3 regions of the Bacillus paranthracis genome follow, and region 3 is predicted to be linked to each of the others. Evidence: a T-box and tRNA genes for the amino acid it is inferred to sense, from the RefSeq annotation. Region 3 holds a T-box; the other regions hold tRNA genes.
The links. A T-box is a leader RNA that pairs with one kind of tRNA and senses whether it is charged. The one in region 3 lies ahead of alaS (alanine--tRNA ligase), so its partner is inferred to be a tRNA-Ala.

Region 1 (6,620 bases), 1.9 Mb from region 3:
AGGGGTTAGCGTAAGCGAAGCTCTGAACTGAAGCCCCAGTAAACGGCGGCCGTAACTATAACGGTCCTAAGGTAGCGAAATTCCTTGTCGGGTAAGTTCCGACCCGCACGAAAGGTGTAACGATTTGGGCACTGTCTCAACCAGAGACTCGGTGAAATTATAGTACCTGTGAAGATGCAGGTTACCCGCGACAGGACGGAAAGACCCCGTGGAGCTTTACTGTAGCCTGATATTGAATTTTGGTACAGTTTGTACAGGATAGGCGGGAGCCTTTGAAACCGGAGCGCTAGCTTCGGTGGAGGCGCTGGTGGGATACCGCCCTGACTGTATTGAAATTCTAACCTACGGGTCTTATCGACCCGGGAGACAGTGTCAGGTGGGCAGTTTGACTGGGGCGGTCGCCTCCTAAAGTGTAACGGAGGCGCCCAAAGGTTCCCTCAGAATGGTTGGAAATCATTCGTAGAGTGCAAAGGCATAAGGGAGCTTGACTGCGAGACCTACAAGTCGAGCAGGGACGAAAGTCGGGCTTAGTGATCCGGTGGTTCCGCATGGAAGGGCCATCGCTCAACGGATAAAAGCTACCCCGGGGATAACAGGCTTATCTCCCCCAAGAGTCCACATCGACGGGGAGGTTTGGCACCTCGATGTCGGCTCATCGCATCCTGGGGCTGTAGTCGGTCCCAAGGGTTGGGCTGTTCGCCCATTAAAGCGGTACGCGAGCTGGGTTCAGAACGTCGTGAGACAGTTCGGTCCCTATCCGTCGTGGGCGTAGGAAATTTGAGAGGAGCTGTCCTTAGTACGAGAGGACCGGGATGGACGCACCGCTGGTGTACCAGTTGTTCTGCCAAGGGCATAGCTGGGTAGCTATGTGCGGAAGGGATAAGTGCTGAAAGCATCTAAGCATGAAGCCCCCCTCAAGATGAGATTTCCCATAGCGTAAGCTAGTAAGATCCCTGAAAGATGATCAGGTTGATAGGTTCGAGGTGGAAGCATGGTGACATGTGGAGCTGACGAATACTAATAGATCGAGGACTTAACCATATAATATGAAGCAATGTTATCTAGTTTTGAAAGAATATAAAAAACTTGTTGACTTTTAAAGTTAAATAAGTTATAATGATTCTTGTCTTAAATGAATAGAGTCTGGTAATGATGGCAGAGAGGTCACACCCGTTCCCATACCGAACACGGAAGTTAAGCTCTCTAGCGCCGATGGTAGTTGGGACCTTGTCCCTGTGAGAGTAGGACGTTGCCAGGCAAAATGGAGGATTAGCTCAGCTGGGAGAGCACCTGCCTTACAAGCAGGGGGTCGGCGGTTCGATCCCGTCATCCTCCACCATATATGTCGGAGGGGTAGCGAAGTGGCTAAACGCGGCGGACTGTAAATCCGCTCCTTCGGGTTCGGCAGTTCGAATCTGCCCCCCTCCACCATTCTTAATTAATGGGCTATAGCCAAGCGGTAAGGCAACGGACTTTGACTCCGTCATGCGCTGGTTCGAATCCAGCTAGCCCAGCCATTAAGAGCCATTAGCTCAGTTGGTAGAGCATCTGACTTTTAATCAGAGGGTCGAAGGTTCGAGTCCTTCATGGCTCACCATTTTAACAAAATATGCGGGTGTGGCGGAATTGGCAGACGCACTAGACTTAGGATCTAGCGCCTTTGGCGTGGGGGTTCGACTCCCTTCACCCGCACTTTTAATAAAATAACTCATACATGTCTTGCGGAAGTAGTTCAGTGGTAGAATACAACCTTGCCAAGGTTGGGGTCGCGGGTTCGAATCCCGTCTTCCGCTCCAATTTTCAATATGACATGCCGGGGTGGCGGAACAGGCAGACGCACAGGACTTAAAATCCTGCGGTGGGTGACCACCGTGCGGGTTCGACCCCCGCCCTCGGCACCATATGCGCCCGTAGCTCAATTGGATAGAGCGTTTGACTACGGATCAAGAGGTTAGGGGTTCGACTCCTCTCGGGCGCGCTTTTAATAACGGGAAGTGGCTCAGCTTGGTAGAGCACCTGGTTTGGGACCAGGGGGTCGCAGGTTCAAATCCTGTCTTCCCGATATTCCCAAAAACATGGGGCCTTAGCTCAGCTGGGAGAGCGCCTGCCTTGCACGCAGGAGGTCAGCGGTTCGATCCCGCTAGGCTCCACTTTATTTATTATATGTCTCGGAGGTATACCCAAGTTCGGCTGAAGGGATCGGTCTTGAAAACCGACAGGCGGTGAGAATCGCGCGGGGGTTCGAATCCCTCTACCTCCTCCATTTTCTTTTAAAATGGTTTAGACATAAATAATAAAATATTTTTTCCTTCATGGAGGTATACCCAAGTTCGGCTGAAGGGATCGGTCTTGAAAACCGACAGGCGGCGAGAGTCGCGCGGGGGTTCGAATCCCTCTACCTCCTCCATTTTTTATAAAGTAAATATTTTATCATCGCGGGGTGGAGCAGCACGGTAGCTCGTCGGGCTCATAACCCGAAGGTCGCAGGTTCAAATCCTGTCCCCGCAACCAAATGGTCCCGTGGTGTAGTGGTTAACATGCCTGCCTGTCACGCAGGAGATCGCCGGTTCGACCCCGGTCGGGACCGCCATTTATGTTTGGCTCGGTAGCTCAGTCGGTAGAGCAGAGGACTGAAAATCCTCGTGTCGGCGGTTCGATTCCGTCCCGAGCCACCATTTTTTTATGCCGACTTAGCTCAATTGGTAGAGCAACTGACTTGTAATCAGTAGGTTGGGGGTTCAAGTCCTCTAGTCGGCATCCTTTAGGGGCATAGTTTAAAGGTAGAACTGAGGTCTCCAAAACCTCCAGTGTGGGTTCGATTCCTACTGCCCCTGTAAAGTATATGGGCCTATAGCTCAGCTGGTTAGAGCGCACGCCTGATAAGCGTGAGGTCGATGGTTCGAGTCCATTTAGGCCCACCATATATTATTCCGCAGTAGCTCAGTGGTAGAGCTATCGGCTGTTAACCGATCGGTCGTAGGTTCGAGTCCTACCTGCGGAGCCATGGCCCGTTGGTCAAGTGGTTAAGACACCGCCCTTTCACGGCGGTAACACGGGTTCGAATCCCGTACGGGTCATAAAAAAAGAGTCAGCATATTGCTGACTCTTTTTTATTGTGCGTTCATTCTCCTTTATCAACTGATTTTCCTGAAATAAATAAAGGGATTTAGGAAAAGCTATGGTATGTATAAAAAGGAGGAGATACAAATGACACGAGTGAGAGACTTGATGAGCACTCATATTGTACAGTGTACACCGTTAGACAATGTATATGAAGCTGCTGTAAAGATGAAAGAAGAATCGATTGGATTGATCCCGGTTGTTGAAAATGAACAAGTTGTTGGTCTTGTTACGGACCGAGATTTAGTTGTTCGAGGGATTGCTGAAAAACATCCTGGATCTAATAAAATTACAAATGTAATGACAAAAAACATTGTTTCAGTTTCTCCAGATGATCCTATTGAAAAGGCTACAGAGTTAATGGCACAGTATCAAATTAGACGATTGCCAGTAGTTGAGAGTGGTCAACTCGTTGGGATGTTAGCACTAGGAGATTTAGCTATAAAAGAATCGGCAGATGATCAAGCGGGATTTGCTTTAAGTGAAATATCAGAGCATACGGAATGAAGTGAGACTTTAATTAGTGTAATACGTTACGTATAAAAATCAGATACATTATTCTAGTATATAGGGTTAAGCTAATATGTTAGCATGATGTATCTGAGCCATTATATAATAAGTATACAGTTAGTAATTTCGACAGTTTATTTAAATTTGTCATTCCTAATTATAAATAAGAGAAAAAATGATATACTGATAGATATAAGTATTATGATTGATTTCGAATATAACAATATTCATTGTTAATGATGTGATAATGGATTAATATTTCCTATGTAGATAAAAGGGAAGGGGAATTATATGAAGGCTGTACAGCGCGATCCAAATTGGAATTTGGTTACAGATACATATATAGAACCAAATAATTTCGCTGAATTATTTTCTTTGCTTGTACCTTGTCATCCAAAAGGTGAAGGGAAAGAACGAACTATATTAGTGTGGAAAGAAAAAGAATTTTATAAAGAAGAAAATTTAGCGGCATTTATCGTATATGGAATGAATAAAGCAAAGAATTTACCGCAATTTCATAAAGACGAAATTCCAACTTTAGTACGTATTCTTCGCTTATGCCAAGAAATTGGTTGGTATGAAGAAGCGAATACTTTTATGGTAACTCAAGGGCTAGCTGAGTTTGTTCATACTTCATTGGAATATGAAACGTGGGATCTTTTGACGCAGGCGGTTGCTTTAAACTATTTAATAATTAAATATCGTATTGGTGAATTAACTGATGGAGATGTAGAAATTTGGGATAGAGTTAAATTTAATGAGAAATGTATAACAGACTGTAAACATTTATTATCCCATAAAGAAGTATTAGAATTTACATTTTTTTATATGTGTAAGAGAGCTAAGTCACTATCAAAAGAGCAATTAAATAGTGATATGATGAGTTTAGCGATGTATTGTAATACTTTTGTTTATGACTTATATACATATGATTTATTACGAAAGTATCGTAAGTGTACAGACTTTCTATCATATTATGGACCTAGTCAAGCGGTGTTAGCTTGCCAAAGGGCTGTACTTTCTCAAATTTCAGATCGATTAGACCCACTCAAGACTACTCATGTAGATGATTATTTATATGTAATGAAAGATATGATGGAGCATATGACGATAGGAATAATGGATCGATATGATCATTTTATTGGAAAATTATTATCATATGTGCCATTTTTTGAAATGATCCAAGTTCCACAACATGCATATTATTGTGAAGAATTATTGTATATTTGTAAGGGCATTAAATATAAAGAAGAAATATTACGCAATTATATATTTATACAATTACATGACTGTTTACCATCTTTCTTTAAACTGTTTCTTAAAAATAAGCGTTATGCAACGATTCATGATATTCTGTTCTATTGGTGTGATGATGAACAAAGAATGAGCTTAGAGAAAAAATATAATCTTAGCTTTATTTATGAAAAATATGCTTGTGGATAAAGAGCACTTTCTATATAAATTAAAAAGGATCTCAATTGTGAGATCCTTTTTTTATTAGTAAAGCAAGGAGAATGTAATTAAGACGAGAAATAACATTCCATAAAGGAGAAATTGTGCCGTATAGCTTCCTTGTATACCAAAAAAAGTATTTGTTTTTTTATATAAATTCAATATATATTTTATCGGATTATCTTTGAAAGATTGGTACACAGTGTCTCCTCTTTCTAAGCTTCTTGTTCGTGTTTTTTGTTATTAGGGACATGAATGTATCTAGCTATGAATAATAAAACAGCCATAAAAAATACGGGAAATACGGTAGATAAATAAAAACTATTACTAATAATATTTGTTATTAAAGCACTTAATAGAAAAATGGCATTATAAATATGGGCAATTTTTTGTTTTAGTTGAACTTGAAAAGCTTCCATCATAATTTCTAAAGCAACAAAAGCAATGATAATAGATAAAAATACAGTATTTGTATTATAAATTACTAAGCAACAGATTAGGCCTAAAAAGGCTAAGTATTCAATTAAGAGAGGTATATTGATATTGCGTGGCATACAATTTACCTAACTAAATATGGCAGTGGGTTTACTGCATTTGTTTTTTCAAAATTCCATTCTCCATTGTGTAATTCAAAATGAAGATGTTGCCCGTATGAATGACCTGTGTTTCCCATATGACCTACTAATTGTCCAGCTTGTACTTGATCACCAGCTTGTACAGTGCGATCTTTCATGTGAGCATAGACTGTTGTATATAATTTCCCGTTTATTTGATGGGCGATGAACACAACATTGCCATAGCTAGCTGAATAATATGATTTCACGACTTTACCTGCCGCAGCAGCCTGGATAGAGACATTACCCTGAGCTGCGATATCTATACCATAATGCATTTGTTCCCAGCGCATATCAAATGTTGAGCTAATTTTTCCTTGAGTAGGGAATTTGAAAACGGCTGGAATGGAAGTAGGTTGAGTCGTTTGAGCTTGTGATTGCGTTTGATTTTGCACTACATAATGCTTTGCCACATATCCGTATCCTGTGCCAAAACGAATTTTATACCAAGTTCCTACAGTTTCCACTACTTGTAATTGTGTACCATTTTGTAATGAACCAAGTAGTGCGCTACTTGTACTAGCGTTGCTACGCACATTAAGTTTAGGTGTTGCAACTGTGTATTTCGTATTATTTTGAACTGTGATGCCTTTTACTAAAGGCTGTGAACCATTAGATACGAATGCCTTTTGTACGTAACCTGTTTTGCCATTATGTAAAATTTTATACCATTCACCTTGTTCTTCTTGAATAGTAATGAATTTCCCATTTGGTAATACATCTAAAATTGAAGATTCTAAATTAGGTTCAGAACGAACGTTTAATGCATTGGCATTGACGATATATTGATTATTAGATTGAAGTTTGTTTTTTAGTAGAATAGAATCTTTTTGTACGTAACCTACTTTATTATTAACAGATACTTTATACCAGCCATTAGTTGTTTCAAGTATATTCACTTTCGTATTAAAGCGAATTGTATCA
Region 2 (12,349 bases), 500 kb from region 3:
CTTTCCTGGGTGAGTAAAGAAATATCCATATAATAAACGAAGTTGAGCAAACTTATCCCAGTAGTCTCCTGGCATTTTATTTAATAACGACTTTTTCCCATGAACGACTTCATCATGAGAAAGCGGTAATATGAAATTTTCAGAGTAAGCATATAGTAAAGAGAACGTCATTTTATCATGAATATATTTTCTATACTCTGGCGCACATTCCATATATTTCAGCACGTCATTCATCCAGCCCATATTCCATTTGTAATTGAATCCAAGCCCACCTTCATACGTTGGAGCTGTTACAAGTGGCCAAGCTGTTGAATCCTCTGCTGTCATAAGAAAATCTTCATCCTCTGCAAACACAGCTTCATTTAACTCTCGTAAAAATGAAACAGCGTGCTCATTACTTTGCTCTTGTCCTTCTTTATTCCAGTACAGCATGTTCGCAACTGCATCTACCCTGAAACCATCAATATGGAAATATCTCATCCAAAATAAAGCATTTGAAATTAAGAAATTACGTACTTCCCTCTTTCCTAAATCAAAGTTGACAGTTCCCCATACTGGATTTTCTTGCACATCTTTATCTTTATATTCATAAGTCGGTGTCCCATCAAACAAATATAAACCGTGAGCATCTTTACAAAAATGCCCCGGCACCCAATCTAAAATGACACCGATTCCATATTTATGACATTCATCGACAAAATGCATCAAATCATGTGGTGTGCCGAATCTACTCGTTGCTGCATAATATCCCGTTCCTTGATATCCCCAAGAACGATCATATGGATGCTCAACAAGCGGCATAATTTCAATATGTGTAAATTGATGTTCCACCACATAAGGAATGAGTTCTTCTGCCATTTCCCTGTAAGAGTACAGTGTTCCATCTTCTTTCTTTTTCCAAGAACCGAAATGTAATTCATAAACTGTCATCGCTTCTTTATAAACCGATTTTTTCTTTTTCTTACGACTCCAGTTTTTATCATTCCATTCGTATCCCTTTATATCAAAAACTACAGATGCCGTATTCGGTCTTACTTCTGCATACACAGCATACGGATCTGCCTTAAGAATGACATCACCAGCCATCGTTTCAATCGCATATTTATATATTTCTCTTTCTTCTATATGCGGTATAAATAGGGACCAAATTCCCTCTTCTGTCACTTGCAGCATCTTATGTTGCTCATAATCCCATTCATTAAAATCTCCAACAACACTCATTGCTTTCGCATGAGGAGCCCATACTGTAAATCGTACACCTCGCATCTCATCTTCCGTCACAATATGTGCGCCAAAGATGTTATAACTTTCATAGTACTTTTCTGTATGAAACTCATCTCGTTTCACTTCTTCACAATTTATTACACTCAATATGCTCACCTCACTAAGATGACAGAATTTTTTATACTTTACCAATTCTGCGAAAAACTGAAATATCCTTGTTCATTTATAAAAAATATACGTTTTTTTCTTAAAAATGTTGAATTTTTTTCACATTTCTATATAAAATATCGAATTTTGACGAATATTCATTGAAAACGCTTCATTTTTCACTAGCCTTTCATCTTACTATTTATTTCTCAACCTCTATTTTATTAGCTTCACCCTCTTTTTCATCCTATTTTCCACTTAAAATCGCAACAAAATAATCTGTCATAAAAAAATGTTTCTCAACATTTTTCGTCACAATTGTATTGAAATGGAAAATTGATAAGCATATACTTGTTCTCAATAAAGAACACCGACTTTTCGTAACTACAATTCATAGCGGACTACTATGTTTACTTATTTATCCTTGTTACGAACAGTCGCTATAAAAATTTAATTAGGGGGGCTTTCTTATGTCATTAAAACAAAAGGTTGGAATAGGAGTTGTCACAGCAACGCTTGGCTTATCCCTTACATTCGGCGGTGTATTCGCCTACTTCAGTGATTCGGAAACATCTAGTAACTCATTTCAAGCTGGAACACTAGACCTTTCTATTAATCCAAGTGTAATCGTTGATGTGAAAGATTTAAAGCCAGGTGACTTTATTGAAAAAAATTTCACGCTTGAAAATAAAGGGTCATTGGATATTGCAAAAGTAGCACTTGAAACATCCTATGAAGTTACAGATGCAAAAAAAAATAATGATGGTGAAGATTTAGGCGATCACATCATCGTCAAATTTTTAGTGAATGATGGAAAGCCATCTAATCCAAACGATGATCATGAAATTTTGTGGGAAACAAAACTATCAGAATTAAAAACTATGAAACCTGAAGATGTGGCTACTTCTCTAGAACGTCATAACTTAATAGACGGTATTAAATCTGGTGAAACAGATTATTTACACGTGCTCTTCTCCTTCGAAGACAACGAACAAGATCAAAATAAATTCCAGGGTGATTCCTTACAGCTAAACTGGACATTCCATGCAGAGCAAACACCAGGCACGGAGAAATAAATTTTAAAATATAAATTATCGGAGGCTTATACATGAAAAAGAAAAATCGTTTTGTTACCGGAATTGTCACGGCTGGCGTTCTGCTTTCAACTGCCCTTCCGTTCAATGTACTTGCTGAAAATCCTATTAATCAAATTGACTCTTCAAACGCCCAGTCTTTACTATCAAAACTTTCTAAAGAACAGCGTCAGGCATTACAAACGTTAGATGCCAACCCTGGTTTTACTATCTCGCCAGATATTAATACAAGTAGTTCTGAACCAGTAAATATCATTGTAGAATTTCAAACAGCTCCAGTAAAGATTAATGAATTAAAACAAAAAGAAAAAGGATTACAAGCTGCTCCTGAAAATATAAAAGCGCGTATTGATCAAGAGCATGAGGAATTTCAAAAAGGACTAAAACGCCTTTATCAATTTAGCCCATCAGTAAAGTCAGGGAATTTCCAGTCAGTACAAATTAAACGTTCTTATAAACATGCCATAAATGGGGTTGCGCTGACATTACCTGCAAATACAGTAGAAGAATTGTTACGAATTGGCGTTGTAAAGCGTATTTGGAAAGATTATGAAGTGAAACTAAATTTACCAAAACAAGCAGAGCAAAAAGCACCTCAAAAACTAACAGATAGCATTCCGCAAATTGGGGTCGATAAGTTACATAGCGAGGGCATTACTGGAAAAGGAATTAAAGTTGGTGTATTAGATACAGGTATTGATTACAATCATCCTGACCTAAAAGACGTGTATAAGGGCTATCGCGCAAAACCTGGCGAAGACTCTAGCAGGATAGATCCAAACTCCGTAAAAGGTTGGGACTTTATTAATAACGATGCAGATCCGATGGAAACAACTTATACAGAATGGCAACAATCTGGCGCTCCTGAATTTGATGATCGTGGCTCTTCCTTCTACACAGCCCACGGCACTCACGTAGCAGGTATCGTTTCTGCTCAAAAGAAAAACAAATCAGATTCCGCAGTAAAAGGTGTTGCACCTGACATTGAACTGTATAACTATCGTGTACTCGGTCCATACGGAAGTGGAGCTAGTTCAGGTATTATTGCTGCAATCGATAAATCTATTTCTGACGGTATGAACGTTATTAACTTATCGTTAGGTGACGATAGCAACAATCCGCTTGATCCTACGTCTATCGCTGTCAATAACGCGATGCTTTCTGGTGTTGTTACAGTCGTTGCTGCTGGAAACTCTGGTCCAAATCCAGCGACACTCGGATCACCAGGTGCTTCTCCATTTGCAATTACGGTCGGCGCAAGTGATAGCTCTATTTCCTTACCGAAACTATCAGGTCATGCTGGACAATTACAATTTCCTAACCTAATTTTATTCGGCAAAAACTTCACTGATAAAATAGAAGATTTCAAGGGACAAACTTTACCTATTGAATCTGTAGGAATTGGTACGCCTGACGAGTTTAGTAAAAAAGATGTAAAAGGAAAAATCGCTCTCGTTGCACGCGGTACACTGTCATTTGATGAAAAAATTGCGAATGCAAAACAAGCAGGTGCAAAAGCCGTTATTATTTATAACAATGTAGACGGAGAAATTCCTTTCTACGTTGGCGAAAGTACAAAATACATTCCAGCATTCCGCCTAACGAAAGAAGACGGTGAAAAACTAAAAGCTCAAATCGAACAAGGTAATACATCCTTTAGCTTTGGCGAACTTAGTTACATTCAAACAGAAGGCGATCATCTTGCAGACTTTAGCTCACGCGGCCCTGTTACATCAAATGATGATATTAAACCTGATATTACAGCGCCTGGTGTTGCTGTACTTTCAACAATACCTGAATATATTAACGACCCACAAGAGGGCGAAAACTATGACGTTTCCTATGAGCGTATGCAAGGAACATCCATGGCTTCTCCTCATATCGCGGGCGTTGCTGCTCTTATTTTACAAGAACACCCAGAATACTCTCCATTCGATGTAAAGGCGTCTCTTATGAACACAGCTGATGATTTAAAAGAAAAGTATTCCGTATATGAAGTTGGAGCTGGACGAGTAGATGCATACAACGCCGTTCATACGGAAACAAGTTTTAAAGTGCTAGATACAACAAAAACAGTTGTAAATGATGAAGTAATTGAAGTACCAGAAGAAACCGGATCCATTGCATTCGGGAAGTTCTATCAAAAAGACAGTGAAGCTCTTGAACAAAAACGAAATATAAAAGTGGAAAACCATAATAAACAAGAGAAAAAAGAATTTAAAACAGAAATTTCTTATACACCAGCATCTTCTGCTATTAACGATGCTATCGCAAACGGTGTAAAAGTTTCTGTTCCAGAAACTTTTACACTTGATGCTGGTAAATCAGATGAAATTGAAGCAAAAATTAATGTTCCAGCCGGTGTAAAACAAGGCCGATATGAAGGATATATTCATATTACAAATACGAAAAATAAAGAAGAAACGTATCAAATTCCGTTCTCTATTCGTGTATCAGAGCCTGGTATTGAAAATGCCATATTATCAAGAAAAGCAATTTCAACTGATACATCAAAGTTTAATCCATATGGTGAATCATATGTTCACGGGGCATTCCAATTAAATAGCGAACTTGAAACGTTAGACCTTATCGTGAAAGATTCGAAAACAAATAAAGCACTCGGCTTCATTGGAACATTAAACACGAGTGGCCTAAAAACGGATGTGTATTACTACTTAGAATCCTTCTTTAACGGAAAAGTGTATCCTTTTACAAATGATCCTGCAAAACCAATTGGTGATGAGAAAATCAACTTACCAGAAGGAGACTACACAATTGAGTTTGTTGGCTATGATAAAGCTGGAAAAGCACGTGTGAAAGGTGATTATGTCGTAATTGATAATACACCGCCAGAAGTAAAATTAACTGGATTAAAACCTGGTATTTATGAATTAAATGAAGAAAATTACACAGTAGAAGATGGTAAAAAAGCGTTATGGATTAAAGGAAATGTGTATGATTCAAACGTTGACTACTTAAAAGGAAAAGGATTAAACATTACGCAAGAAGCGAATGGCGTTATGTATTATGACTATTCTCCATACTTGCATAAGTTTTTACCTATTAATGCAAACGGAGACTTTAAAGTTGGCATTACTCCTGAATCCTTTAAAGTGGAAGGTCCAATGAACACAGGCGTATATATTTTCGATTATGCAACTGCAGGTCCTGACTATCCAAGCGGTGTAAATAATTATTGGTTTATCCCGCAAGGAGCTCAATATGCAAAGGCTAGTTATGATAAAAAAGAAGTATATAAAGGGGACGAGTTCACAGTAACCCTAAACGCGAAACACGTAAAACAATTCGTTGCTGGGGCATTTAACGTACAATTCCTAGAGAAGAACTTCAAATTTGCAAATGTGAAATTGAATCCTGCTTTTGAAAAACTCCTTTCTGAAAAAGGGGTAACCGCAAAAATAAATGAATCAAAACTAGAAGAAGGTTCTGTTACAGTAGGCGGGGCTATTGATGATAAAAACTTCGCTGGATTAGATGGTGACTTCCCGTTCATTGATATAACTTTTAAGGTAGAAAATGATGAATTTTATGAAGCAAATGCTCAATTAGATTTATCAGTGTTCGCTTACTGGAAACAAGGTGAATCAGAGCCAAATAGAATGCGTGTCCTTCAAGATCAAACATTCTCAGTTATGTCTTTAAACTCACTAGTAGAAGGAAATATTAAACCTGGTGCATTCTTAAATGAACGTGGCTATTTAGATGAGAAATTCGATTATACAAAGCTTGGCGTAAAAGTATATGCAACTGATTCTTACCGTCATAAGTTTGAAGGCTCACTAGACAAATACGGATACTTCAAACTAAATGGACTTCCTGTTAATAAACGCGACTATAACTTATATGTAGAAGTACCAGGGCATTTAACAAGCCGACTAACAACGAAACTTGGTACTGAAAAAGACGGTAAGCTACTTGGCCAATATTATTATGCACGCCTTGATGAAAACCTTGCAGGTGATGTAAATGGCGATAAAGTAATTGATATAAAAGATGCTGAAATTATCGCTAGCAACTATGGTAAAAAAGGAGTATCTGTGAAAGACGGTGACCTAAATAAAGATGGTATTGTTGACGAAAAAGATATTCGCTTCGTTGAAAAGAACTTCTTGAAAAAAGGTCCCGATGCATCTAAATCACAAACACCTGTTGAAAAATCAAAAAGCGGTACACTGGCAGATATTTTAAAGAAATTAGGATTAACGCCTAAAAAATGATAATAATAAAGAGCACTCTACCCAAAGTAGAGTGCTCTTTTCTATAAACGACCCTGATCCAGCAAAAGGGGTATATTGGGGATATACAAGGGAAACCGGAAAAGGAATTTATATTAAATTATATATAAATCCAGAAGTAAGAAGTAGTTCCCCACTTCTGGATTATTTAGCAATTATTATTATAGTACTGGTGCCATTGTTTCTTTTAATACTTTTACAGAATGAGCAAATTTCGCTTTTTCATCCTCATTTAACTCAAGCTCTACGATTTCACGTACACCTTCACGGTTAATTACAGCTGGAACACCTACGTAAGCATCTTTCTCACCGTATTGACCTTCAAGGTATGCAGATACAGTTAATACGCTGTTCTCGTTGTTTAAGATTGCTTTAGTTACACGAAGTAGTGACATACCGATTCCGTAATAAGTTGCACCTTTACGCTCGATGATATGGTAAGCTGCATCACGTACGTTTTCGAAGATTTTGTCTAAGTCTTCTTGTTTGTACTGTTCGTTGTTAGCTAAGATTGTTTCTAGTTTTTGTACACCGATAGTAGCGTGACTCCATACTGGAAGTTCAGTGTCACCGTGTTCACCAACGATGTAAGCATGAACGTTACGTGGATCTACATCTAAGTAGTCACCTAACATGTAACGGAAACGAGCAGAGTCTAAAGTAGTACCAGAACCAATTACACGCTCTTTTGGTAGACCAGATTCTTTCCAAGTTACGTAAGTTAAAATATCAACTGGGTTAGTTGCGATTAAGAAGATTCCATCGAATCCGCTATCCATAATACCGCGAACGATTTGTTTAAAGATCTTTGTATTTTTCTCAACTAAGTCTAAACGAGTTTCACCTGGCTTTTGTGGTAATCCAGCAGTGATAACTACTAAATCTGCATCTTTACAATCTGCATAGCTACCGCTCCAAACTTTTGTTGGTGATGGAGAGAATGGTACCGCATGGCTTAAGTCCATTGCTTCCCCTTCTGCTTTTGCTTCATTAACATCTACTAATACGAATTCTTCAGCTACACCTTGGTTGATCATTGAGTAAGCGTAACTACAACCTACAGCTCCTGTTCCTACTAATACTACACGATTGATACCTTTTTTCATGGTAATTTCCCCTCTCTATTGTTCACATATATTTTTTTATGATTGTTTAAGTAATTAATTAAAATACTAATTTAATGTTGTTTAACTTCTTTACATTCATATTGTAGCACGTATTATTGTGAATTACTTCACAAATTATGACCTATTTGTGAACTTTTTCACATAGAGTGTAAAGTTATTAGAATAGGTGTGGAATCCATTTCAATGGAGGCGTTTTCTTTAGATTGTGAACGTGAAATAGTTCCGTTTTATCGGTAAGTGAAATTATATCGACGATTATTTAAATATATCAACGATTTTTATAATATATCGATCGTAAATCAAATTATATCGGCGATTCGACAAGGAATATCGACTTACCGACAAAACTCGACAATAATGACAACATAAAAAAGCTGTCTTCAGTAGATTACCTACTGAGAGACAGCTTCTTCTATATATTATTTATTTTCCGCGGTAGTTCCTAATGCAGCATGCTTTATTTGAACAACCCGTATTTCGATTTTATTATTCAACTGTATCTAATAACTCTACAACTAATTCCTTAGGATCTTCCCAGCTATGATATATTTCTAAGTGCCATTTCGTTAATGACCTTGAGTATCACTTTTACACAACAAAAAAGAGATAGCAGATTATGCTATCTCTTTTAATATGACCCGTACGGGATTCGAACCCGTGTTACCGCCGTGAAAGGGCGGTGTCTTAACCACTTGACCAACGGGCCAATTACTGGCAGAGAAGAAGGGATTCGAACCCTCGCACCGCGTTCGCGATCTACTCCCTTAGCAGGGGAGCCCCTTGAGCCACTTGGGTACTTCTCTATAAATATGGCTCCGCAGGTAGGACTCGAACCTACGACCGATCGGTTAACAGCCGATAGCTCTACCACTGAGCTACTGCGGAACAATTATGGTGGGCCTAAATGGACTCGAACCATCGACCTCACGCTTATCAGGCGTGCGCTCTAACCAGCTGAGCTATAGGCCCATAATTGAAAAGCGGGTGAAGAGAATCGAACTCTCGACCAGAGCTTGGAAGGCTCTTGTTTTACCACTAAACTACACCCGCATTAAATTGTAAATGGTGAGCCATGAAGGACTCGAACCTTCGACCCTCTGATTAAAAGTCAGATGCTCTACCAACTGAGCTAATGGCTCATTTTGAAAGTGGTGCCGGCTAGAGGACTTGAACCCCCAACCTACTGATTACAAGTCAGTTGCTCTACCAATTGAGCTAAGCCGGCTTGCGACTTCAAAATGGTGGCTCGGGACGGAATCGAACCGCCGACACGAGGATTTTCAGTCCTCTGCTCTACCGACTGAGCTACCGAGCCTTTATGTAAAAATGGCGGTCCCGACCGGGGTCGAACCGGCGATCTCCTGCGTGACAGGCAGGCATGTTAACCACTACACCACGGGACCTTGGTTGCGGGGACAGGATTTGAACCTGCGACCTTCGGGTTATGAGCCCGACGAGCTACCAGACTGCTCCACCCCGCGACGATAAAATATTTAATTAAGAAAAAATGGAGGAGGTAGAGGGATTCGAACCCCCGCGCGACTCTCGCCGCCTGTCGGTTTTCAAGACCGATCCCTTCAGCCGAACTTGGGTATACCTCCGAGATATAAACTTCTAATGGTGGACCTTGTAGGACTCGAACCTACGACCGGACGGTTATGAGCCGTCTGCTCTAACCAGCTGAGCTAAAGGTCCTTTATGGTAGCGGCGGAGGGGATCGAACCCCCGACCTCACGGGTATGAACCGTACGCTCTAGCCAGCTGAGCTACACCGCCATAAATGATATTAAAATAAGTGGAGCCTAGCGGGATCGAACCGCTGACCTCCTGCGTGCAAGGCAGGCGCTCTCCCAGCTGAGCTAAGGCCCCATGTTTTTTGGGAATATCGGGAAGACAGGATTTGAACCTGCGACCCCCTGGTCCCAAACCAGGTGCTCTACCAAGCTGAGCCACTTCCCGTTAATAAAAGCGCGCCCGAGAGGAGTCGAACCCCTAACCTCTTGATCCGTAGTCAAACGCTCTATCCAATTGAGCTACGGGCGCATATGGTGCCGAGGGCGGGGGTCGAACCCGCACGGTGGTCACCCACCGCAGGATTTTAAGTCCTGTGCGTCTGCCTGTTCCGCCACCCCGGCATGTCATATTGAAAATTGGAGCGGAAGACGGGATTCGAACCCGCGACCCCAACCTTGGCAAGGTTGTATTCTACCACTGAACTACTTCCGCAAGACATGTATGAGTTATTTAATTAAAAGTGCGGGTGAAGGGAGTCGAACCCCCACGCCAAAGGCGCCAGATCCTAAGTCTGGTGCGTCTGCCAATTCCGCCACACCCGCATATTAATTTATTTAAGAAAAATGGGGCGACTGATGGGAATCGAACCCACGAATGCCGGAGCCACAATCCGGTGCGTTAACCACTTCGCCACAACCGCCATGATTTCTGGTGCCGACTAGAGGACTTGAACCCCCAACCTACTGATTACAAGTCAGTTGCTCTACCAATTGAGCTAAGTCGGCTAAATGGTGGAGGATGACGGGATCGAACCGCCGACCCCCTGCTTGTAAGGCAGGTGCTCTCCCAGCTGAGCTAATCCTCCATTTGCCTGGCAACGTCCTACTCTCACAGGGACAAGGTCCCAACTACCATCGGCGCTAGAGAGCTTAACTTCCGTGTTCGGTATGGGAACGGGTGTGACCTCTCTGCCATCATTACCAGACTGTATTCATTTAAGACAAGAATTATTGTAACTCATTTAACTTTGAAAGTCAACAAGTTTTTTTATATTCTTTCAAAACTAGATAACATTGCTTCATATTATATGGTTAAGTCCTCGATCTATTAGTATTCGTCAGCTCCACATGTCACCATGCTTCCACCTCGAACCTATCAACCTGATCATCTTTCAGGGATCTTACTAGCTTACGCTATGGGAAATCTCATCTTGAGGGGGGCTTCATGCTTAGATGCTTTCAGCACTTATCCCTTCCGCACATAGCTACCCAGCTATGCCCTTGGCAGAACAACTGGTACACCAGCGGTGCGTCCATCCCGGTCCTCTCGTACTAAGGACAGCTCCTCTCAAATTTCCTACGCCCACGACGGATAGGGACCGAACTGTCTCACGACGTTCTGAACCCAGCTCGCGTACCGCTTTAATGGGCGAACAGCCCAACCCTTGGGACCGACTACAGCCCCAGGATGCGATGAGCCGACATCGAGGTGCCAAACCTCCCCGTCGATGTGGACTCTTGGGGGAGATAAGCCTGTTATCCCCGGGGTAGCTTTTATCCGTTGAGCGATGGCCCTTCCATGCGGAACCACCGGATCACTAAGCCCGACTTTCGTCCCTGCTCGACTTGTAGGTCTCGCAGTCAAGCTCCCTTATGCCTTTGCACTCTACGAATGATTTCCAACCATTCTGAGGGAACCTTTGGGCGCCTCCGTTACACTTTAGGAGGCGACCGCCCCAGTCAAACTGCCCACCTGACACTGTCTCCCGGGTCGATAAGACCCGTAGGTTAGAATTTCAATACAGTCAGGGCGGTATCCCACCAGCGCCTCCACCGAAGCTAGCGCTCCGGTTTCAAAGGCTCCCGCCTATCCTGTACAAACTGTACCAAAATTCAATATCAGGCTACAGTAAAGCTCCACGGGGTCTTTCCGTCCTGTCGCGGGTAACCTGCATCTTCACAGGTACTATAATTTCACCGAGTCTCTGGTTGAGACAGTGCCCAAATCGTTACACCTTTCGTGCGGGTCGGAACTTACCCGACAAGGAATTTCGCTACCTTAGGACCGTTATAGTTACGGCCGCCGTTTACTGGGGCTTCAGTTCAGAGCTTCGCTTACGCTAACCCCTCTCCTTAACCTTCCAGCACCGGGCAGGTGTCACCCCCTATACTTCGCCTTACGGCTTCGCAGAGAGCTGTGTTTTTGCTAAACAGTCGCTTGGGCCTATTCACTGCGGCTTTCCGTTAAGAAAGCACCCCTTCTCCCGAAGTTACGGGGTCATTTTGCCGAGTTCCTTAACCAGAGTTCTCTCGCACACCTTAGGATTCTCTCCTCGCCTACCTGTGTCGGTTTGCGGTACAGGCACCTTTTATCTCGCTAGAAGCTTTTCTTGGCAGCGGGGAATCAAAGACTTCGCTCCATAAGGAGCTTCCCCATCACAGCTCAGCCTTTACGATAAGCGGATTTGCCTACTTATCAGCCTAACTGCTTGGACGTGCACAACCAATCGCACGCTTCTTCTATCCTTCTGCGTCCCTCCATTGCTCAAACGATAAAGAGGTGGTACAGGAATATCAACCTGTTGTCCATCGCCTACGCCTGTCGGCCTCGGCTTAGGTCCTGACTAACCCTGAGCGGACGAGCCTTCCTCAGGAAACCTTAGGCATTCGGTGGACGGGATTCTCACCCGTCTTTCGCTACTCATACCGGCATTCTCACTTCTAAGCACTCCACCAGTCCTTCCGGTCTGACTTCACTGTCCTTAGAA
Region 3 (12,349 bases):
ATCAACTCTTGTTAAAATATCTTTCGGATTTGTTTTCATTTTTCCTGCTGCTTCTTTTAATAAACCTACTTGATCGTTCATTAATTCGTATGCAGACTTACCAGTTACTGCTTCAATACGACGAGTTCCTGCACCGATACCAGACTCAGCAACGATTTTGAAAATACCGATAGAAGCTGTATTATCAACGTGACAACCACCGCAAAGCTCTAAGCTGTAATCGCCAACTTGTACAACGCGTACAACATCTCCGTATTTTTCACCGAATAATGCCATTGCGCCCATTTCTTTCGCTTCTTCGATTGCTTTTTGAGAAATCTCAACATCAATACTTTCCCAAATTTTCTCGTTTACAATACGCTCAATTTTTTCTAATTCGTCAGCTTGTACTTGACCGAAGTGAGAGAAGTCAAAGCGTAGACGTTCAGAAGTTACAAGAGAACCTGCTTGGTTAACGTGTGTTCCAAGTACGTCTTTTAATGCTTGGTGTAGTAAGTGAGTCGCTGTATGGTTCTTCACAACGCTACTACGGTTTTTCGTATCGATAATAGCTTTTACAGCCGCATCTTTCGTTAATGTACCTTCTTCAACTACAACTTTGTGCAAGTTTTGGCCGTTTGGTGCTTTTTGTACGTCTTTTACAAGAACTTTCACGCCATCAGCAAGAAGATAACCACGGTCTGCAATTTGTCCACCGCTCTCAGCATAGAATGGTGTTACATCAAGCATTAATTGTCCTTCTTCACCAACTTGTAAGCTGTCTGTGTATTCACCGTTTTTCACAAGTGCAACAACGTTACTTTCTGTTGCAACTGTACCGTAACCAACGAACTCGCTCGCTACTTTCACTTCTCCAAGGACACCGCCTTGAACTTGCATAGAATCAACATCTTGACGAGCAGCACGTGCGCGCTCACGTTGTTTTTCCATTTCATTTTCAAAACCTTCATGATCAACAGTCATACCAGCTTCTTCGGCATATTCTTCTGTTAATTCAATTGGGAAACCGTATGTGTCATATAGACGGAACGCATCTACTCCAGAAATAACCGTTGTTTTTTCTTCTTTAGCTTTTGCGATAACTTCAGCTAAAATTGCTTCACCATCATGAAGTGTTTCGTGGAAACGCTCTTCTTCATTTTTCACAACTTTTGCAATGAAATCTTTCTTTTCAAGTACTTCTGGATAGAAGTCTTTCATTACTTCTCCAACAACCGGTACTAATTCAAACATGAATGGACGGTTGATGTTTAATTTCTTCGAATAACGAACCGCACGACGTAATAAACGACGTAATACATAACCACGGCCTTCGTTAGATGGAAGAGCACCGTCACCAACAGCGAATGTTACTGTACGGATATGGTCAGCAATTACTTTAAACGCCATATCTTTTTCTAAGTCACCATTACGATATTTCTCACCAGAGATTGTTTCTGTTGCACCAATCATTGGCATGAATAAGTCTGTGTCAAAGTTTGTAGGCACATCTTGAACGATAGATGTCATACGCTCTAGACCCATCCCTGTATCGATGTTTTTCTTAGGAAGTGGTGTATATGAACCGTCTGGATTATGGTTAAATTGAGAGAATACAAGGTTCCATACTTCTAAGTAACGCTCATTTTCTCCGCCTGGATATAATTCTGGGTCACTAAAGTCATTACCGTAAGCTTCTCCGCGGTCATAGAAAATCTCTGTATTCGGTCCACTTGGTCCTTCACCGATATCCCAGAAGTTTTCTTCTAAGCGGATGATGCGCTCTTTTGGAACGCCCATTTTCTCATTCCAAATTGTGAATGCTTCTTCATCTTCTGGATGGATTGTAACTGATAGTAATTCTTTATCGAATCCGATCCATTTGTCGCTCGTTAAAAATTCCCAAGCCCAAGTAATTGCTTCTTCTTTGAAGTAATCACCGATTGAGAAGTTTCCTAACATTTCAAAGAATGTATGGTGACGAGCTGTTTTCCCTACGTTTTCAATATCGTTTGTACGAATTGATTTTTGAGCATTTGTAATACGTGGATTTTGCGGGATTACACGTCCATCAAAATATTTTTTTAATGTTGCTACACCACTGTTAATCCATAGAAGAGATGGATCTTCATGTGGAACTAGTGATGCACTAGGTTCTACTGCATGTCCTTTTTCTTGGAAAAAGTCTAAAAACATTTGACGAATTTGTGCGCCTGTTAGTTGTTTCATTGTATTTTCCTCCTTAAATATAAAAAACTCCCGCCCCTATAAAAGGGACGAGAGTTAACTCGCGATACCACCCTAATTATGAATTGATTGCTATATGAATCAATTCATCACCTCATGGTGCCGTAACGTGGCAAGACGGCAGTGATTAGCTGCTCTCAGGATTAGCTTTCTGTTACCCTTCATTTAAAGCTTCTTTCAGCCATATGGAAGCTTCTCTCTATAAATGGACTGTAACGTACTTGTTCCGTCATTGATTTAATGTATTATATGACTAAATATAATAGAATTCTCTTAAGTTTGTCAATCTAGATAATCATTTATATTATATCAATTACTTATTAATCATAGCTATTCTACTATTCATTCTTAACAGCCTTTTCATATATTATGCATGTATTAATAAATTGTACTACTCCCACGCAATTTTCTGAATATTTTATTTTTGTTATAATTAAATTATTAATAATAAAGGAGCGATTATAATGACAACCTTATTGAACAAAGCTAAAAATATGTTAACGACTGATGAAACAATATTGTTTTACGTAGCCTGTTCACTAGACATATTTATTTATCGTTCCGTCGCAAGGCCAGGATTGCTAATTTTAACAGACAAACGGCTCTTCTTTTATGGACCAGATGTAAGTAAGAACCCTTTATTTGAAGAGTACGCTTTCGCAAAAATTTCAAATTTAAAAGAACAAAAGCGGCTTTTCAGCAATCAAATTGTATTTATGTATGATAATGAATGAAAAAAAATAAAACATATTCAAACAAATGATGTAAGCTCTCTCGTTCAAAAAATAAACGAACAACTCTCTAAATAATGATAAGCCCTCTACTTTTATAAGTAGAGGGCCTTCCTATTACACATCTTCTTTTTTCCAAAGAGGCCTTACATGAACAATCACTGTACGAATGACCGCTAAAACAGGAACTGATATTAATAACCCTACAATTCCTGCCACTTCTCCCCCAACTAGTAGTGCAAGCATAATAACGACAGGATGCATGCGAAGCGACTTACCAACGATATAAGGGGATAAAATGTTACTTTCTACGAATTGCAAAATAGCAATCGTAATCCCCGCTTTAATGAGTAAACTTGTTGATACCGTTGCTGCAATCATCAACGCTGGAATCGCTCCTAAAATAGGGCCAAAGTATGGGATTATATCTGTTATCCCGATGATGATGCCAAGTAATAATGGATATTTCATACCGATAAACCAAAAAGAAAGAACCGATACTCCTCCTAATACTAAACAAACGAATAACTGTCCGCGAATATAACTTCCAAGTGATTTATCTATTTCTTTCGCCAGTATTTGCCCCGTACTACGCCACTTACTCGGGACTAGTTTCCAAAAAATATGATAAAATTCGCCGTAATCTTTTAATATGTAAAATACAATGAACGGAATCAAGAAAATAATGAGTAACGAATCCAGTACACCACGAGCTGTGCTCATCACTTTATTTAAAAGCGCTTGTATCTTCGTCTCTACTCCAATAAAAATTTGTTTCACCTTTTCATGAATAAATGATGGAAAATTCGCTGTTTGTTCTGTAACACCATCCATCCAAGAATCATACATTTTTGTAAACTGCGGGAATTGTTCATTGATTTCTTGTAATTGCTTAATCACAACCGGCGTTCCTTTATAAATTCCATAACCAATTCCGCCAAAGAAAAGGATGTAAATGAGCAAAATAGCGAGTGTGCGCGGCATCCCTTCCTTATGAATTTTTTCAATTAAAGGATGCAATAAATACGCAATGAAACATGCAATAAGAAACGGTGTAATGGCCACTTTACATACAAAAATAATCGGTGCCCATAGCGGCTTAATTTTTAAAAAGACGAGCAAACAAAGAAAAACAAGTAACAATAACCCTAAACGATATATCCAAATGATTTTAAGATTCTTCACACGAAAAACCTCCTCCACCTTTATTTTGAAAATAAATAGGGTAGGTTATGTGCAAAAGTTTTAAAATCTTTTCGTGCAGACCATACTGTTTTGTAAAGATGTACATATACATAACATAACAAGGACAACCACCCCTAAGAATGCAGCATGAAACATTATAATCAGGAGGGCTCATAATGGTTTTATTTATGCTCATATTATCTGCACTTTTTATGATTCTTGAATGGATTTGTATCGGGTTTGGTATTTGGAAAGGCTTCTTTATTCGTTCCTCACGAAAAGAAAAAGCGAAGCAATTATTTCATTACGGAATGCTTGGCGTTGGATGTTACGGCCTATCTTATCTCTTCTCTGAAATTGGACTTTTATATTTGCATACAAGTGCATAAAAAAACTCCCTTATCATGAAGGGAGTTTTTTACGCTTATAAATAAGATTTAATCATCTTACGTGCTTTTTTTATATTACGTTTTGAAAATACATCTTGTTTGCGAGCATATTGATATGCTGCCGCTCCAACACCTAATGCGATTAATGAATTGCGTAGATTCAAAGTAAATCCCCCTTTTCGTTATCCGATCGTTCTTTCATTCTCATCAAATAAATCATCAAGAGAGCTTAGTGAACCATCTTCTTCTACTTGATGCGTATGGATTTTCCCCTTTGAAACCGATAATTCGATATAACAATTCCAGCAATAAAATTGGTTGACACCTATTTTTCCAATGTCTTTTCCTTTGCAATTTGGACAAATAAACATATGGCGTTCATCTCCTTACAGTCTCCCGGATTCTATTCGCCATTATGTCCAAACTGCATTCATTTATACATTGCTGGATCCTTTCAACGTTATACGTTTGAAAGTTTCACTATATAATTTCACCTTGTTACATAAAATCATACGGTGAAATGTTTTCCACGTCCATTTCTTCGCCGTTAACCGTTACCATCTGTACTTCTCCTTGTGATTCTTGCAATCGACTAGCTAAAGTCGTTTGACGCATTGCATCATCAAGGCGATTTACACCAGACTGGAAAGCAGCTTCCTCCCCGCAAATAATAAGGAACTTCTTACTTCTTGTAATACCAGTATAAATTAAATTACGACGTAACATACGATTATAACTTTTTACTATCGGCATAATCACAATCGGAAATTCACTACCTTGTGATTTATGAATCGAACAGCAATAGGCATGTGTAATTTGATTTAAATCTGGTTTTGTATATGTTACCTCAATTCCATCAAATGAAACGATAATCATATCTTGTTGCTCAACGTTCTCTTTCGCATAAAACACCGAAACAATTTCGCCGATATCACCATTAAACACTTGGCTCTCCGGCTGATTAACAAGTTGCAAGACTTTATCGCCTCTTCGGTATACAACATCACCGTAAGCAATTTCTTTACTCTTTTCCCTTTTCGGATTAAACACTTCTTGCAACGCTTCGTTTAGTACATTAATACCCGCCGGTCCACGATACATCGGGGCTAATACTTGTACATCTCTTGCGCTAAACCCTTTTGTCTTCGCATTCTCACAAACCTTCTTAACAACCTCAACAATTTGAGCTCCTGTACAACCGATAAATGAACGATCTTTTTGGTTTTGCGCTAAATCTGGTGGGAGCGTTCCATTTTTTATCGCATGGGCAAGTTGAATTACTGATGAACCTTCCGCTTGACGATAAATCTCAGTAAGCTTTACTGTTGGAACTGCACCTGCATTCAATAAATCTTTTAATACTTGTCCAGGTCCTACAGATGGTAATTGATCTTCATCGCCTACAACGATAACTTGAATGTTAGTCGGCAATGACTTAAACAGCTGATTTGCAAGCCAAATATCAACCATTGAAAATTCATCAATAATGAGTAATTTCCCTTGTACCGGATCTGTTTCATTCCGCTGGAAAGACCCTTCTGGCGTCCAGCCAAGTAAACGGTGAATTGTACAAGCTGGAAGCCCTGTTGATTCACTCATTCGCTTCGCTGCCCTTCCTGTTGGAGCCGTTAATAATATCGGAAATGGATTATCATCACTGTATTCATTCGGATTTAACGATAGCCCGTGAAGTGACGCATACATTTCAACAATTCCTTTAATAACTGTTGTTTTTCCTGTTCCTGGTCCACCTGTCAATAACATCATCGGTTTATGAAGTGCCGTTTGAATTGCTTCTTGCTGAAACGGTGCATATTGTACGTTCAGTTGTTCTTCAATTTCACCTAATGTTTTTAACACTTCTGCCTCTGGAAATGAAGGTGTTTCTTCTTGATTCATAAGCCTGCGAATGGACTTTACAACACCTTTTTCAGAGTAGAATAACGTTGCTAAATACACTCGCTCTTCTTCTATGATGACTTTCCCTTCACTTTGCATCGTTTCAATACAACCTACAATATCTTCCTCAGTCACTCTTCCTTCTTGATTGTTTAAAAGTGACATCGTTTCTCTTACAAGTTGGTCTTTCCTCATATAAACGTGACCAAGTTGTAATGAGACATTCTCTAACGTGTAAAAACATCCTGCGCGTACACGGTCGTCGTGATTACCCGATATCCCTAACGCACGCCCGATATCATCCGCTCTTCCAAAACCAATTCCGTCCACTTCTTCAATAAGTTGGTACGGGTTATTACGAATTACTTCTAATGTCATCTCTTTATATTGCTGATAAATCTTAATAGAAAGCTTCGTTCCAAAACCGTAGCCATTTAAAAAGCTCATTACTTTCTCTAGCCCTTGATGTTCAACAATTGTCTCATAAATTTCTTGTGCTTTTTGCTTGTTGACAACACCATTTAAAGCCTCAGGATCATCCATAATTTTAGAAATAGCATGTTCCCCCAGATGGTCCACAATTTTTTCAGCTGTACGCTTTCCTATCCCTTTAAATAAATCACTCGCTAAATATTGCACCATACCGGCTTTCGTTTGCGGCAATTCTTTCTTAAACGTTTCAACTAAATATTGTTTCCCATACTTTGGATGGTCTTTAAAATGACCTGTCAACGTAAACACTTCATCTTCATGCATGCGGGGAAAATGACCGTTTATCATCACTTTTTTTTCGTCGTACGTTTCATTCGTTTCAATGACTTTCATACTGACAACGGAATAGAGGTTTTCTTCGTTGTGGAAAATGGTATGAAGAACTTGCGCTTTTATAAACTTTTTCTCTTCCTCAAACAAATCCATTGCATGTTGATTTCCCATCTTTCCTCTCCTTTCCGGTTTCGTTTCACTTTAATGAGCAGTACATCCCCCACCTATTTAGATGAGGGATAACTACCCATTAAACTACATTTTCCTTATTCAGCTTCTTGCTCTAATAAACGAACACCATTACCCGCTAAAAAGTGATCCGGCTGAATTTCAGTTGCTTTCTTAAATAAAGCGAGAGCCTTCTCATTTTTTTCCTCAAATACGTAGGCAACACCTAAATTATAATACGCATCTGCATGCTCTTCATCCATTTCTAATACCTTTTCAAAATAAGGTTTCGCCTCTTGAATATGTTCTAGTCGTGCAAAGCAAAGTCCGCACTGGAACAAAGCTTCTACATCGTTTTCGTCTAATTCTGTTGCTCTTTGTAAAAACGGCAGTGCAAGACGATCATTTCCAAGTTGCACATGTGTAATACCTAACATAAACGTTACATCAGCTGATTGTAATCCAGCTTGCATCGCTTGTTCAAATACAGCTTTCGCCTCTGCAAATTGCTCTTGACCGTAATATACGTTTCCTAATCCATAATACGCAGCCGCTGATTTATCATCTAACTCTAATGCACGTTTATAAAATAAAATTGCTCTCTCACTGTCACCTAGTACATCTAATAAGTTCGCAAAATTAATATATCCAAGCGCATCTTTCGGATTTTCTTCGATTGCTTCTGTGAAATTTTTAGCAGCTTCTTCCCAGTTTCCTTCTTGCATATATTGAATACCTGTTTCAAGTTTGTTTGACATGTCCTTCACCTCTACAACAAATTATAACAAAGAATGTATTTTCCAAGCGAACGAAAATTCGCCTTATGTAAAAGAAACCTCTAACCGCGAATCGGCAGAGGCTTCTCTTTTATCCTAAATAATCCAATTTCTTACCGCTACGGTACACTTCATCAATTGTAGCACCGCCTAAGCACTCATCTCCATCATAGAAAACAACTGCTTGTCCTGGTGTAATTGCACGAATTGGCTCGTCACAAAGAATACGAACTGTATTTTCATCAACGATTTGAACCGTTACTTTATTGTCTTCTTGACGATAACGGAATTTCGCTGTGCACTTAAATTCTTTTTCTTTCGCTTCATTACTTACCCAGCCAACATTCGTAGCAATAACTTCATCGCCATATAGAAGTTCGTTATGGAATCCTTGATCAACATATAAAATGTTTTCTTTCAAGTTTTTCCCAACAGCAAACCACGGATCACCGTTACCACCAATACCAAGGCCATGACGTTGTCCAATTGTATAGTACATTAAACCGTCATGCTTGCCTTTCACTTCGCCAGATAATGTTTGCATCACACCTGGTTGTGCTGGTAAATAGTTACTTAAGAAATCTTTAAAGTTACGCTCACCAATGAAGCAAATACCAGTACTATCTTTCTTCGCCGCTGTCGCTAAACCAGCTTCTTTCGCCATTTCACGAATTTGTGGTTTCTTCAGTTCCCCCAGCGGGAACATTGTTTTTGATAATTGCTCTTGGCTTAATTGATTTAAGAAATACGTTTGGTCTTTATTGTCATCAACGCCGCGAAGCATTTTATATTCGCCGTCCATATAAGCAACGCGTGCATAATGACCTGTCGCTACATAATCAGCACCAAGCGCTATTGCATGCTCTAAAAATGCTTTAAATTTAATTTCTTTATTACACATTACATCTGGGTTTGGTGTACGACCAGCTCGGTATTCATCTAAGAAGTACGTAAATACTTTATCCCAGTATTGTTTTTCAAAGTTTACTGCATAATACGGAATACCAATTTGGTTACACACTTCGATTACATCATTGTAATCTTCTGTTGCTGTGCAGACACCATTCTCATCTGTATCATCCCAGTTTTTCATAAAAATTCCGATTACATCATAACCTTGCTCTTTTAATAAAAGAGCCGCTACAGATGAATCGACGCCACCGGACATCCCGATGACAACGCGTGTTTCGTGAGGTAGTTTGTTCATCATGTCACCTCCCATGCTAATTTTGTGTTAATCGCTTCACGATTTTCACTGTTTCGTACGCCGCTTTCTCAACTTGCTCTTTCGTATTTCCAAGTCCGAAACTAAAGCGTACGGATGAACGTATTTGATCGGAGTCTTTTCCGAACATCGCCACTAATACATGTGATGGATCAATTGAACCAGCTGTACAAGCCGAACCACTTGATACTGCAATGCCAGCTAAGTCTAAGTTCACAAGAAACGGTTCAATGTTCATTCCTGTAAAACTAATATTAAGCACATGTGGTAAGCGATATTCTAAGTTTCCGTTTACCTCGAAAGTAATGTCTTCATTTTTGAAGACAGATACCATTATATCTTTAAACTCTTCATATTGGGCATTTTTTTGCTCACGAGTTTTTTCAGCTAGCAAAATTGCATGATGCAACCCAACGATACTCGGCACATTTTCAGTACCAGCACGGCGTTTTCTTTCTTGCTCCCCGCCTATTAATAACGGTTCAAATTTCACATTTGCACCAGCGTATAAGAACCCGACACCTTTTGGCCCGTTAATTTTATGAGCTGAAATTGATAATAAATCAATACCAAACTCTTTCACATTAATTTCTACTAAACCGTAAGCTTGTACCGCATCTGTATGGAAATAAGCTTGATGCTCTTTTAGCAGCTTACCTATTTCCGCAATTGGTTGCATCGTCCCAACTTCATTATTCCCAAACATAATAGATACAAGAATTGTCTCTTCTGTTAATGCCTTCTGTATGTCAGAAACTTGAACTCGTCCTGTTTCATCAACAGGTAAATATGTCACTTCAAATCCTTCACGCTCTAACAATTCACACGTATGCAAAATTGCATGATGTTCAATTTGTGTCGTTATAATATGGTTACCTTTATGACGGTTCGCACGCGCTACACCGATAAGCGCTAAATTATCAGCTTCCGTACCACCGCTCGTAAATATAATTTCATTCGGATTCGCATGAATGCTACGTGCACATGCGCGTCTCGCCTCATCTACTGCATGGCGCGTTTGACGTCCATAAAAGTGAATACTAGACGGGTTTCCGAATGTTTCTGTCATATATGGAATCATCTTTTCGACCACTTCTGGGTGAGTCGGAGATGTCGCAGCATGATCTAAGTAAATGCGTTCCATTAAATCTCCTTCTTTCCAAATCGTTTCACAAGGAATTAAATGTAAAACATATAGCCCCCGTGATTTTCTTCCTCATAACGTACTAAATCTTCTAACGTTGTACTATCTAACACTTCTTGCACCGCATCACGAACACGCATCCATAATTGGCGTTGTGCTGGTTCTTCTTCTTCTATCATTTCTACAACACTAATCGGACCCTCTAATACACGGATTACATCTCCAGCTGTAATGTTAGCCGGCTGATCTGATAGTACATATCCGCCATATGCCCCGCGTGTACTCTTTACTAGACGCGCGTTACGAAGTGGTGAAATTAATTGCTCTAAGTAATGTTCCGATAAATCATGTGCCTGCGCAATTGATTTTAAGGAAATTGGACCTTCACCAAACTTTTTTGCAAGATCGATCATAATTGTTAAGCCGTAGCGGCCTTTCGTTGAAATCTTCATCTATTTTGCACCTCTTTTCAAATTTTCACTTCTATTGGTTATATCTTATTTGTAAAAGAACACAATTTAAAATCCTATGAAATTATAGCATAATATAGTATTATAAGAAATTTCAACTTGTGTATCAAAATGATAACATAAAATCACATTGAAAAACTCGGAAATTATTACAATTGAAAGAAAAATGAAAATATTCACATTCATTTTTCCCACAAAACAGCATCCTATTTCAAATTCCACTAAAAAAAATGATACGATAGAAAGAGATTATACATTAAGGGAGACGGTAAAAATGAAACAACCACTCGCACATCGAATGCGCCCTACAAATATTCAAGAAATTATCGGACAACAACATTTAGTTGGTGAAGGAAAAATTTTATGGCGAATGGTCCAAGCAAATCATTTTCAATCTATGATTTTATATGGTCCTCCAGGCACTGGAAAAACATCCATCGCGAGCGCAATTGCAGGAAGTACCGGAACCCCTTTTCGCCTATTAAACGCTGTTACTCATAATAAAAAAGATATGGAAGTTGTCGTACAAGAGGCAAAAATGCATCGACACCTCGTTTTAATTTTAGATGAAGTACACCGTCTAGATAAAGCAAAACAGGATTTTCTATTACCTCATTTAGAAAGTGGACTCCTTACCTTAATTGGTGCGACGACGAGTAATCCGTTCCATGCTATTAATTCTGCTATTCGAAGTCGGTGTCAAATCTTCGAATTACACGCATTAACAGAAGATGATCTTTTAATTGGCTTAAAACGAGCACTTGAAGATAAAGAAAAAGGTCTTGGGGAATATGATGTAACTGTTACGCCTGAAGCATTACATCACTTCGCAAATGCATCAGGCGGAGATATGCGTTCCGCTTATAATGCACTGGAACTAGCTGTTTTATCTAGCTTTACAACTGATGACAAAGCTGCGGAAATTACGCTGGAAATCGCCGAAGAATGCTTACAAAAAAAGAGCTTCGTTCATGACAAAGGCGGAGATGCTCATTATGACGTATTATCGGCATTTCAAAAATCGGTGCGCGGAAGTGATGTAAATGCAGCACTTCACTATTTAGCACGTCTTATTGAAGCTGGTGACCTACAAAGCATCGGTAGACGTCTTCTTATTATGGCATATGAAGATATTGGACTTGCTAGCCCGCAAGCTGGACCGCGTACGCTAGCAGCTATAGAATCAGCGGAACGAGTTGGATTCCCAGAAGCACGCATACCACTTGCAAATGCCGTTATTGAGCTTTGCCTATCACCAAAATCAAACTCAGCTTATAAAGCACTTGACGCTGCCTTACACGATTTACGTAACGGGCAAACAGGTGACATCCCAAGTCATTTAAAAGATAGTCATTACAAAGGCGCAGAGGC

Region 1: it encodes a tRNA-Ala, which carries the amino acid that the T-box ahead of alaS (alanine--tRNA ligase) is inferred to sense. The anticodon was not compared.
Region 2: it encodes a tRNA-Ala, which carries the amino acid that the T-box ahead of alaS (alanine--tRNA ligase) is inferred to sense. The anticodon was not compared.

The regions. Positions count from the first base shown of each region.
Region 1 is NZ_CP101135.1:780,075-786,694, forward strand. It holds rRNA gene NLJ82_RS03840 (23S ribosomal RNA) at 1-1,041, shown strand, start outside; rRNA gene rrf (5S ribosomal RNA) at 1,143-1,258, shown strand; tRNA gene NLJ82_RS03850 (tRNA-Val) at 1,264-1,339, shown strand; tRNA gene NLJ82_RS03855 (tRNA-Tyr) at 1,348-1,431, shown strand; tRNA gene NLJ82_RS03860 (tRNA-Gln) at 1,443-1,517, shown strand; tRNA gene NLJ82_RS03865 (tRNA-Lys) at 1,522-1,597, shown strand; tRNA gene NLJ82_RS03870 (tRNA-Leu) at 1,612-1,692, shown strand; tRNA gene NLJ82_RS03875 (tRNA-Gly) at 1,722-1,796, shown strand; tRNA gene NLJ82_RS03880 (tRNA-Leu) at 1,813-1,901, shown strand; tRNA gene NLJ82_RS03885 (tRNA-Arg) at 1,905-1,978, shown strand; tRNA gene NLJ82_RS03890 (tRNA-Pro) at 1,989-2,062, shown strand; tRNA gene NLJ82_RS03895 (tRNA-Ala) at 2,078-2,150, shown strand; tRNA gene NLJ82_RS03900 (tRNA-Ser) at 2,171-2,263, shown strand; tRNA gene NLJ82_RS03905 (tRNA-Ser) at 2,315-2,407, shown strand; tRNA gene NLJ82_RS03910 (tRNA-Met) at 2,435-2,511, shown strand; tRNA gene NLJ82_RS03915 (tRNA-Asp) at 2,515-2,590, shown strand; tRNA gene NLJ82_RS03920 (tRNA-Phe) at 2,600-2,675, shown strand; tRNA gene NLJ82_RS03925 (tRNA-Thr) at 2,685-2,757, shown strand; tRNA gene NLJ82_RS03930 (tRNA-Trp) at 2,764-2,834, shown strand; tRNA gene NLJ82_RS03935 (tRNA-Ile) at 2,845-2,921, shown strand; tRNA gene NLJ82_RS03940 (tRNA-Asn) at 2,930-3,004, shown strand; tRNA gene NLJ82_RS03945 (tRNA-Glu) at 3,006-3,077, shown strand; gene NLJ82_RS03950 (CBS domain-containing protein) at 3,208-3,627, shown strand; gene NLJ82_RS03955 (DUF3965 domain-containing protein) at 3,922-5,073, shown strand; gene NLJ82_RS03960 (hypothetical protein) at 5,298-5,636, opposite strand; gene NLJ82_RS03965 (SH3 domain-containing protein) at 5,642-6,620, opposite strand, start outside.
Region 2 is NZ_CP101135.1:4,616,994-4,629,342, forward strand. It holds gene glgB (1,4-alpha-glucan branching protein GlgB) at 1-1,371, opposite strand, end outside; gene NLJ82_RS23910 (CalY family protein) at 1,842-2,447, shown strand; gene NLJ82_RS23915 (S8 family serine peptidase) at 2,480-6,703, shown strand; gene NLJ82_RS23920 (L-lactate dehydrogenase) at 6,883-7,827, opposite strand; tRNA gene NLJ82_RS23925 (tRNA-Glu) at 8,483-8,554, opposite strand; tRNA gene NLJ82_RS23930 (tRNA-Ser) at 8,561-8,651, opposite strand; tRNA gene NLJ82_RS23935 (tRNA-Asn) at 8,659-8,733, opposite strand; tRNA gene NLJ82_RS23940 (tRNA-Ile) at 8,741-8,817, opposite strand; tRNA gene NLJ82_RS23945 (tRNA-Gly) at 8,828-8,898, opposite strand; tRNA gene NLJ82_RS23950 (tRNA-Lys) at 8,912-8,987, opposite strand; tRNA gene NLJ82_RS23955 (tRNA-Thr) at 8,998-9,073, opposite strand; tRNA gene NLJ82_RS23960 (tRNA-Phe) at 9,088-9,163, opposite strand; tRNA gene NLJ82_RS23965 (tRNA-Asp) at 9,176-9,251, opposite strand; tRNA gene NLJ82_RS23970 (tRNA-Met) at 9,253-9,329, opposite strand; tRNA gene NLJ82_RS23975 (tRNA-Ser) at 9,357-9,449, opposite strand; tRNA gene NLJ82_RS23980 (tRNA-Ile) at 9,467-9,543, opposite strand; tRNA gene NLJ82_RS23985 (tRNA-Met) at 9,548-9,624, opposite strand; tRNA gene NLJ82_RS23990 (tRNA-Ala) at 9,645-9,717, opposite strand; tRNA gene NLJ82_RS23995 (tRNA-Pro) at 9,734-9,807, opposite strand; tRNA gene NLJ82_RS24000 (tRNA-Arg) at 9,818-9,891, opposite strand; tRNA gene NLJ82_RS24005 (tRNA-Leu) at 9,895-9,983, opposite strand; tRNA gene NLJ82_RS24010 (tRNA-Gly) at 10,000-10,074, opposite strand; tRNA gene NLJ82_RS24015 (tRNA-Leu) at 10,104-10,184, opposite strand; tRNA gene NLJ82_RS24020 (tRNA-His) at 10,207-10,282, opposite strand; tRNA gene NLJ82_RS24025 (tRNA-Thr) at 10,292-10,367, opposite strand; tRNA gene NLJ82_RS24030 (tRNA-Val) at 10,372-10,447, opposite strand; rRNA gene rrf (5S ribosomal RNA) at 10,452-10,567, opposite strand; rRNA gene NLJ82_RS24040 (23S ribosomal RNA) at 10,670-12,349, opposite strand, start outside.
Region 3 is NZ_CP101135.1:4,116,133-4,128,481, forward strand. It holds gene alaS (alanine--tRNA ligase) at 1-2,208, opposite strand, end outside; T-box leader at 2,249-2,468, opposite strand; partial or broken gene NLJ82_RS21335 (PH domain-containing protein) at 2,691-3,035, shown strand; gene NLJ82_RS21340 (AI-2E family transporter) at 3,075-4,142, opposite strand; gene NLJ82_RS21345 (hypothetical protein) at 4,319-4,531, shown strand; gene NLJ82_RS21350 (YrzQ family protein) at 4,567-4,695, opposite strand; gene NLJ82_RS21355 (YrzR-like zinc ribbon domain) at 4,714-4,902, opposite strand; gene recD2 (SF1B family DNA helicase RecD2) at 5,030-7,366, opposite strand; gene NLJ82_RS21365 (tetratricopeptide repeat protein) at 7,462-8,121, opposite strand; gene mnmA (tRNA 2-thiouridine(34) synthase MnmA) at 8,231-9,346, opposite strand; gene NLJ82_RS21375 (cysteine desulfurase family protein) at 9,363-10,508, opposite strand; gene cymR (cysteine metabolism transcriptional regulator CymR) at 10,544-10,960, opposite strand; gene NLJ82_RS21385 (replication-associated recombination protein A) at 11,253-12,349, shown strand, end outside.